DNA from 3 places in the Cupriavidus sp. GA3-3 genome. Region 2 is predicted to be linked to each of the others. Evidence: predicted binding sites of a transcription regulator. Region 2 holds the regulator's gene; each other region holds the start of a gene.

Region 1 (3,243 bases), on a different contig from region 2:
CCTGAAGGAAATCGAAGTGGCGTTCCCCGCCGCCTCGCAGACCGATTTCGACTTCGTGCGCATGCTGATCGAGGAGCAGCGCATCCCCGACGACGTCAACATCGTGGTGCTGACGCAATCGCGCGAAGACCTGATCCGCCGCACCGTCGAGTCCGTGCGCGGCGCAGCGCGGGCCACGGTGCACCTGTACAACCCGATCGCGCCAGCCTGGCGGCGCATCGTCTTCAATGCCTCGCGTGAAGAGATCAAGGAGGTCGCGGTCTCGGGCACGCGCCTGATCAGGTCGCTGACCGATGCCATGCCTGGCACGGCATGGGCCTATGAATATTCGCCCGAGACTTTCAGCCTGGCCGAGCTCGACTTCTCGCTGGAAGTCAGCGACGCCGTCTCTGCCGCCTGGCAGGCCGGCCCGGACCGGCCCATGATCCTGAACCTGCCGACCACGGTCGAATGCAGCACGCCCAACGTGTTCGCCGACCAGGTCGAATGGATGCACCGCCGCCTGGCACGGCGCGAACACATCGCGCTGTCAGTGCACCCGCACAACGACCGCGGCACCGCGGTGGCCGCCGCGGAGCTGGCGCTGATGGCGGGCGCGGACCGCGTCGAAGGCTGCCTGTTCGGCAACGGCGAGCGCACCGGCAATGTCGACCTGGTGACGCTGGCGCTCAACCTCTATACGCAGGGCGTGGCACCCGGGCTGGACTTCTCCGATATCGACGCGGTGCGCCAGTGCGTTGAGCACTGCAACCAGCTGCCGGTGCATCCGCGCCACCCGTATGTGGGCGACCTGGTATTCACCGCGTTCTCGGGCTCGCACCAGGATGCGATCCGCAAGGGCTTTGCACAGCAGCAGCCGGACGGCATCTGGGAAGTGCCCTACCTGCCGATCGACCCGGCCGACCTGGGCCGCAGCTATGACGCGGTGATCCGCGTCAACAGCCAGTCCGGCAAGGGCGGCATGGCCTACCTGCTGGAGCAGGTGCATGGCATCTACATGCCGCGCCGCCTGCAGATCGAATTCAGCCGCGCGGTGCAGGCCATGACCGACGACACCGGGCTCGAGGCGAGTGCCGATGATCTTCATGATTTGTTCCAGCGCGAGTACCTCGCGCAGCAGACACCGCTGCGCTATGTATCGCACCAGCTGGTATCTGACAGCGGTGGCGCCACGGAGATAGAAGTGCAGATGGTGCGCGACGGCAAGCCGTGCAGCGTGCGCGGCACCGGCAACGGGCCCATCGATGCCTTCGTCAATGCGCTGGACTTGCCGGTACGCGTGATGGATTACCACGAGCATGCGATGAGCGCCGGCGCGGATGCACGCGCGGCCTGCTACGTGGAAGTGCGCGTGGGCGATTCGCCGACGGGGTTCGGCGCCGGCATCGACGCCAACCTGGTCACGGCATCGCTGCGCGCGGTGATCTCGGGCGTGAACCGGCACCTGCAGGCCGGCTTTGGCGCGGCGCAGGCCCCGCAGTCCGCCGAGGCCGCCGACGCCTGACACCGCAAGCCGCCGCAAGAAAACCGGTGTGCCCCGCCCCCACGGGGCACACCCGGAAAGACGCCCTTGCGGACGCCCACGACATGCTCGGTGCCGATCCGCACACGCTGCATGCGTGCTCGGATCTTTCGCACAGCGTAAGGGGCAGCATCGCACCGCGCCACGAATAATTCCGCATGTGTTTAGAAGCGTCGGCGCAGCTGGCACACCACGGCGCCTTCCTCGCTGTAGCGCCTGCGCGACGCAGCCAGCCCACGTTCCCTTCTACTTGTCTTGGGTCAAAGCCCAACCCGGCCTGCTCGGCCAAACTGGGTCCGGATTTGATACCAGACCAAGCAGAACCTCATGAAAACACTCTCTCTCCGCACCCGGGTCACCTGTTCCGCCATCGCCGCCTGCGCCATGCTCGGCGCCTTCGCCACCCCTGCCGCCGCCGCGGACGATGCCCAGGGCAACTGGATGGTGCGCCTGCGCGGCACCTATCTCGACATGGCCAACAGCTCCGACCCCGTCGGCGGCGTCGGCCCGTCGGACCGCATCACGGTCAACAACAAGTGGATTCCCGAGTTCGACGTCACCTACTTCTTCACGCCGAACATCGCCGCCGAACTGGTGCTGACAGTGCCGCAGAAGCAGGACGTCTACCTGGACGGCAACAAGGTCGGCACCTTCAAGCATCTGCCGCCGACGCTGCTGGTGCAGTACCACTTCATCCCCAACGGCACCTTCCGCCCGTATATCGGCGCGGGCCTGAACTTCACCCGCATCTGGGGCGCGGACATCGCCAACAACTCGCTGCAGCTCGATAGCTGGAGCGTCGGTCCCGCGCTGCAGATCGGCATGGACTACAAGCTGACCAAAAACTGGTTTCTCAACGCCGACATCAAGAAGATCTGGCTGTCGAGCGATGTGAAGGCGGGGGATGTCAAGGTATCCAAGGTGAACCTGGATCCGTGGCTGTTCAGCATGGGGGTGGGTTACCGCTTCTGATCGGGATCCGACTGGCAAGAAGGGCCGGCAACGCCGGCCCTTCTTGCATTGGCGCACGGCACGTCACGCCGTCCTCAAGTTGCGCCGGGTGGCGGCGACTGCCGCCGTTCGCGTTTCCACGCCGAGCTTCTCGTAGATGTGTTCCAGGTGCTTGTTCACCGTGCGCGGGCTCATGCCGAGGATGTCGGCGATATCGCGATTGGTCTTGCCGCGCGCCACCCAGGCCATCACCTCGGCCTCGCGCAGTGTCAGGGCCGGGCCGGCCGGGGCCAGACCGCTGCACGACAGTTCCACCACGACCACGTCGCCCGCCTCGCCTGTCAACCGGCGCAGGTGAAGACTATCAGCGCCAGTTTCCGCTTCGCTGCAGAGGCGGAACACCGCGTCGCGCAGCGCGGGAGGCAGTACCGCGCCGGCAATCGCTACCGGCCATCCCTGGGCCTGCAGCAAGGCTGACGCGCTGCCGTTTATCCACAGGAGCCGGCCGTCGATGCCGGCCGCGAGCATCGGCACCGTGCTGCCGAATACGGCCTCCCGTGCGCTGCGCGCCAGCCGTGCCTTGCCCGCATGAGACCGCACGCGCGCCACCACCTCGGCAATCGCCACCGGTTTGGTCACGTAGTCGCATGCGCCGACTTCGAAACCGCGCACGATATGACCGGTATCGCCAAGTCCGGTCATGAAGATCACCGGCAGGTCCGCGTGGCGGTCCAGCAGCGCCGTGCAGGCGGCAAAGCCGTCCATGCCCG
Region 2 (3,243 bases):
GGATACCTGCTGCATCCAAGCCGTGCACTTCCCTATCTTTGCATCGAGTTGCCGGGCGTTCCGGCAGGAGATCGTTCGCATGCGGTTATGGGCCAGCCAGCGAACCTCTTGCGTAGCGCGTCCGCACATACCGGACGTCGCTGTCAGCGAACTGAAGGCCTCGGACGCAAGAAAAACGGGTATCGGGAGCAAGGCCGGCATCGCCAACACCGCAGTGCCAGCCGGACTTTTGAACCAGATCTTTTGAACCGGATGGACTGTGGGGACGGGACGGGCATCGAAAACCTTCCGCTTCCCCTGCCCTGAACTCACCTTCTGGTATGAAGGCCGCCTGGCGCTGCTCGCCCGCTGCTTACCGCGGCTCACAAGACACCGCGCGATACCGCAATGTTGGCGATTGTATGGCATTCCCGCCCCCGCCTGCAACCATCATCCGTTGCCGGCGCAGCGCCGGCGCCTCAGAACACCAGGCAGAATCCATGCTCGGCCAGCGAATGTGGCAACAGCACCGCTCGCGCAATGCCAAGGCCGCCGAACGCCATTACCGCCAGGCCGGCCCCCAGTCGCACGCCGGGACGTCGCGACAGCGTACGCAAATAGCCTGACAGGCCGGAGAGCACCAGCAGGTTAGGCAGTGTGCCGAGCCCGAACACGCCCATCACGAGTGCGCCGGACGCCGCATTGCCCGCCAGCAGCGCGAGCGTGAGCGCCCCATAGACCATGCCGCACGGCACCAGCCCCCACGCCAGGCCCACGCCGTATCGCCGCGCCAGGCAGCCGCGTGCGCGCACAAAGGACGGCATGCCGCGTGCCACGCCACCCAGCCGGCGCGCCACCGCTGCGCTGGCACGCGACGCCAGCCGCTCCAGCCAGTCGACGGTAAACGTGTTGCCGCGCAGCAACCGCCAGCCCGACCCCAGCAGCATGACGCTGCCCGCGCCGAACAGCCAGCGCTGCACCGGCAGATAGTCCTGTTTCCACGCCGAAGCACCGACCGCGCCTAGCGCGGCCCCAAGCAGCATATAGGTCGAGATCCGGCCCAGGTGCATTATCAGCAACTCGCCGAGCCAGGCGGCACGGCTGGGCACCAGACTGATCGTCGCCGCCGCGCCGTGACGCTGCTCCACGGCCAGCGCCACGCCGCCGCACATGGCGGCGCAGTGGACCCCGCCCAGCAAAGCCAGCAGAAAAACGCTGATCAGTACGCCAAGTGTCAATTCTCACTCCCTACCACATCACATCGCACGGTAAAATGCCGTTATCGCGCCCTCGCTGCCATTTCTAGCAGGTTCCAATTGCTCACCTCCATTCCCATTACCGAGATGTCACCACGCTGCTCCACCTGTGCGATGGGGCAGCTGTGCCTTCCGGTCGGCATGTCGCAGCAAGACCTCGCCAAGATGGACACGCTGGTTCAGGAACGCATCCGTGTGCACAAGGGTGAAACCCTGTATCGCATGGGCGATCCGCTCACCGCGGTCTATGCCGTGCGCTTTGGCACGCTCAAGACCCACGTCACCACTGAAGACGGCCGCTCGCAGATTACCGGCTTCCACCTGCCCGGCGAAATTGTCGGTCTCGACGGGCTGGGCGAGATGCAGCATGCCTCCGATGCCGCCGCGCTGGAGGACACCGAAGTCTGCGTGGTCCGCATGAGCGAGTTGCAGTCCCTGTCGGCAGACCTGCCGTCGCTGCAGCAGCAGTTCCTGCGCCTGATGGGCAAGGAAATCACGCATGACCAACTGATGCTGGTCACGCTGGGCTCGATGCGCGCCGAGGAACGGCTTGCCGCCTTCCTGATCAACCTCTCTGAGCGCCTGTCGGCACGCGGCTATTCGGCGTCCGAGTTCGTGATGCGCATGAGCCGCGAAGAGATCGGCAGCTACCTGGGCCTGAAGCTCGAAACCGTCAGCCGCCTGTTCTCCCGCTTTGCCGAAGCCGGCCTGATCCAGATTCGCCAGCGCCACGTCAAGCTCGTGGACATCGACGGCATCAAGCAGCTCTACAGCCGCTCCTGCTAAGCGGCCAAGGCGCTGCCAGGTACCGCATGCGGACATGGCAGCGCAGACCTCACACCGATCCGCTTATTCCAGTTCGTCGGTATCGCTGAGCCGCGTCGGCATGGTGTAGAGCGTCAGTCCGCTGGACAACGCGCAGAACACCCAGGCCATCAGGAAACCAACGGTGTAGACCGATTCGCGGGACGCTTCGATCGGCTGGCCGAAGAAGTTCAGGTCACCGGGATCCACCACCGAAAACACCGTCGCGGTCGCGAACCCGGCCATCAGGAACGCCGGCCAGAGTACCCACATCAGCCAGCGCAACCTCATGGCTGCCTCACAGCGGCAGCCTTGGGCGGCGCGGCGTCGGCCTTCTCGACCACCAGGCCATGGCGCGTTGCACCCTGCACCGGCATGTCCGGATGCGTGGATGCCAGCCAGATCGTCACGCCACACGCCACCATCGCCACCAGCGGGCCGCTCATCAACAGCCACGGCCACGGCTCCTTCCACCACGGATTGCCTTGCTGACTCATCTTGCCCCCTTCATCTTGACGACCTAGCTTCACAAATCGCGCGGCACGATGAAACTGGTGGATTGCCGGATTTCGGCATGCCCCCGCTCCGTGCCTTCGCTCGTCACCGTCACGTTGATCTTGTGCGTGCCCTGCGCCGCGGCCTCGATCGGCACGCGGATCCGGATCGGCAGCAACCGGTTGGACGTCGGCGCCAGCGATTCGGCCTGCTTGTCGTATTCCACGGTCAGGTTCTTCAGTTCGTCGCTGTCGGCGCGCACGCTGATCTGCATCGGCGCTTCGGTGGTGTTGATCAGCTGCAGGCGATAGACATTCTCGATCCAGCGGCCTTCCACTTCACGGCCGAGCGCACCACGGTCGCGGATGATGTCGACCTTCAGCGGCGTGCGCAGCGCGATCGAAGCCATGAACCCGGCCAGCAACGCCACCCAGATCACGGAATAAATGACCACGCGCGGGCGCAGCAGGCGCTTGCGTGATGCCGCCGCGGACAAGCCCTTGCGCATCGCGTTTTCCGAGGTGTACCGGATCAGGCCGCGCGGATATTCCATCTTGTCCATGACCTGGTCGCAGGCGTCGATGCAGGCGCCGCAGCCGATGCACTCGTACTGCAGGCCGTCGCGGATATCGATGCCCGTCGGGCACACCTGCACGCAGATGCTGCAGTTGACGCAGTCGCCAAGCCCCGCCTTGTGGTGGTCGGTCTT
Region 3 (3,243 bases), on a different contig from region 2:
GCGCGCGGCGCGCTGATCGCGCCGGACGCGGTCGCCACGGACTATGTGCTGCGCCGCGCCGTGGATATCGAAGGCCCGCAGCGCGACGCCGCGCTCAGCTACTGGGCGACTCTCCAAAGCGATGCGGACGCCGTGTTCGACATGGACTTCGTGTTCGACGCAAGCGAGATCGAGCCCTACGTCACCTGGGGCACCAGCCCGGACCAGGTACTGCCGGTTTCCGGCCAGATCCCGTTCCCGGAAGACCAGCTCGACGAGGCCGAGCAGCGCTCGGTCGAGCGCGCGCTGGCGTACACGCACCTGCAACCGGGCGCCGCGCTGGCAGGCACGCCGATCCAGCACGTCTTCATCGGCTCCTGCACCAACGGCCGCATCGAGGACCTGCGCGCGGTGGCCAGCGTGGTGCGCGGCCGCAAGGTGGCCGCGGGGGTCAGGGCCATGGTGGTGCCCGGGTCGGGCGCGGTCAAGGCCCAGGCCGAGCGCGAGGGCCTGGCCGAAGTCCTCACCGCCGCCGGCTTTGAATGGCGACAACCGGGCTGCTCGATGTGCCTGGCCATGAACGACGACGTGCTCGCCGACGGCGTGCGCTGCGCTTCCACCACCAACCGCAATTTCGAGGGCCGGCAGGGGCGCGGTGCCATCACCCACCTGATGAGCCCGGCCATGGCCGCTGCGGCCGCCGTCACCGGCGTCATCACCGACGTCCGCAAGCTGGAGATCACCCATGCCTGAACCCACCTGCATCGCCGGCAAAGGCGCCGCCATCCGCTTCGAGAACCTCGATACCGACCAGATCATCCCCAAGCAGTTCCTGCGCGGGATCGACAAGTCGGGGCTGGCCGAGGGCATTCTCTACGACCACCGCTTCGACGCCAGCGGCGCGCCGCGCCCTGGCTTCGTGCTGAACCGGCCCGAGTACGCCGGCGCCAGCATCCTGGTGAGCGGCGCCAACTTCGGCTGCGGCTCCAGCCGCGAGCACGCCGTCTGGGGCCTGCAGCAATTCGGCATCCGCGCCGTGATTGCGCCGAGCTTCGGCGAGATCTTCTATTCGAACGCGATGAACAACCGGCTGCTGCTGGTGATGCTGCCACGCGAGGTGATCGGGCCGTTGATGAACGACGTGGATGCGGACGCGGCCAACACCATCAGCATCGATGTCGAGGCGATGCGCGTGCGCACGCCCTCCGGCGACTACGCCTTCGAGCTGTCGGCACGGCACCGCCGCATGTTTATCGAAGGGCTGGACATGATCGGCCTGTCGCTGCGGCAGCGCGGCGAGATCGAGCAGTTCATCCAGCAATACCGGAGCGCGTTCCCGTGGACAACGAACGTGGCCAGGCGCACGCGCGACCGCCTGAGCGCGACCTGAAGCCTGCCCTGCAAGCGCGTCGCCTCCGCGGCGCGCTTGCCCCGCTGCAAACGACAAGGATCAACACCACCCCACACTTCGTTCCCGCACCGCCGCCACCGTTTGATGCCAGTCAATTCCATGTCGTCAGTGTGTCCGCATGATTTCCACACGACGACAGGTGCCCGCCACGCAGGCATGGGCACCGCGAAACAGCTTTCCTCACCGCTGATCCACGGCACCCATGAAAGCAAAAAACTGGCTGTACCCGGCAATCGCGGCATTGCCGCTCTCACTCTGGCTCGGGCTGCCACATGCAGCCACCAAGGCAGAACCGAAGGCGGAACCGAAAGCCGCCATCCCCACCCTCACTGCCGCTGAGTTCGACCACGCCCGGCAGATCTACTTCGAGCGCTGCGCCGGCTGTCACGGCGTGCTGCGCAAGGGCGCGACCGGCAAGGCGCTGACGCCGGACATCACCCGCGCACGCGGCACCGAGTACCTGAAGACCTTCATCAAGTACGGCAGCCCCGCCGGCATGCCGAACTGGGGCACCTCGGGCGATCTTACTGACCCGGAAGTCGACCTGATGGCGCGCTATATCCAGCTCGACCCGCCGACCCCGCCCGAATACTCGCTGGCCGATATCGAGAAAAGCCGCAAGGACATCCTGCCGGTGGCCCAGCGTCCGACAAAGAAGATGAACCAGTACAACCTGGACAACCTCTTCTCGGTGACGCTGCGCGATGCCGGCGAGGTCGCGCTGATCGACGGCGACAGCAAGCAGATCATCAATATCGTCAAGACCGGCTACGCGGTGCATATCTCGCGCATGTCGGCGTCCGGGCGCTACCTGTACGTGATCGGCCGCGACGCGCGGCTGGACCTGATCGACCTGTGGCTGCCCAAGCCCGATATCGTCGCGGAAGTGAAGGTCGGCATGGAGGCGCGCTCGGTCGAGACCTCCAAGTACAAGGGCTATGAAGACAAGTACGCCGTGGCCGGCTCCTACTGGCCGCCGCAGTACGTGATCATGGAAGGCGACACGCTCAAGCCGCTCAAGGTGGTCTCCACGCGCGGCATGACCGTGGACAACGAATACCACCCCGAGCCGCGCGTGGCGGCCATCGTCGCCAGCCATTTCCATCCGGAGTTCGTGATCAACGCCAAGGAGACCGGCAAGATCCTGATGGTCAACTACTCGGACTTGTCCAACCTGAAGACCACCACCATCGATTCGGCCAAGTTCCTGCATGACGGCGGCTTCGACGCCACCGGCCGCTACTTCCTGGTGGCCGCCAATGCGTCCGACAAGATTGCCGTGGTCGACACCAAGGAAGACAAGCTGGCCGCGCTGATCGACGTGGGCAAGACCCCGCATCCGGGGCGCGGCGCCAACTTCATGCATCCGAAGTTGGGCCCGGTCTGGGCCACCAGCCACCTTGGCGACGAGACCATCAGCCTGATCGGCACCGACCCGGCCGGACACCCGGCGCAGGCGTGGAAGGTGGTGCAGACCATCAAGGGCCAGGGCGGCGGCTCACTCTTCATCAAGACCCACCCGAAGTCGTCCAACCTGTGGGTCGACACGCCGCTGAACCCTGACGCCAAGCTCAACCAGTCGGTGGCGGTGTTCGACACGCGCAACCTGGAAGCCGGCTACAAGGTGCTGCCGATCGCCGACTGGGCCGGCCTGAAGGGCGCGGGCGCCAGGCGCGTGGTGCAGGCCGAGTACAACAAGGCCGGCGACGAGGTCTGGTTCTCGGTCTGGGGCACCAAGGACGGCGAGTCCGCGCTGGTGGTGGTCGACGACAAGACCCGCACGCTCGAGACCGTGATCAAGGACAAGCGCCTGATCACCCCGACCGGCAAGTTCAACGCCTATAACACGCAGC

Evidence for each region. Region 2 encodes FNR, which switches genes on or off when oxygen is low (the NO sensors DNR and NnrR bind a similar motif). Its sites were predicted from a motif close to TTGATNNNNATCAA; they were not measured.
Region 1: C265_RS30575 (OmpW family protein) is a predicted target of FNR. The motif match lies at 1,773-1,786, and genes of this name have one in related genera.
Region 3: C265_RS19195 (nitrite reductase) is a predicted target of FNR. The motif match lies at 1,472-1,485, and genes of this name have one in related genera.

The regions. Positions count from the first base shown of each region.
Region 1 is NZ_KB944506.1:13,047-16,289, reverse strand. It holds gene leuA (2-isopropylmalate synthase) at 1-1,504, shown strand, start outside; gene C265_RS30575 (OmpW family protein) at 1,850-2,494, shown strand; gene C265_RS30570 (response regulator transcription factor) at 2,558-3,243, opposite strand, start outside.
Region 2 is NZ_KB944471.1:214,702-217,944, forward strand. It holds gene C265_RS10995 (sulfite exporter TauE/SafE family protein) at 459-1,217, opposite strand; gene fnr (fumarate/nitrate reduction transcriptional regulator Fnr) at 1,296-2,021, shown strand; gene C265_RS11005 (hypothetical protein) at 2,085-2,330, opposite strand; gene C265_RS11010 (membrane protein) at 2,327-2,536, opposite strand; gene ccoG (cytochrome c oxidase accessory protein CcoG) at 2,566-3,243, opposite strand, start outside.
Region 3 is NZ_KB944482.1:278,906-282,148, forward strand. It holds gene leuC (3-isopropylmalate dehydratase large subunit) at 1-732, shown strand, start outside; gene leuD (3-isopropylmalate dehydratase small subunit) at 725-1,369, shown strand; gene C265_RS19195 (nitrite reductase) at 1,593-3,243, shown strand, end outside.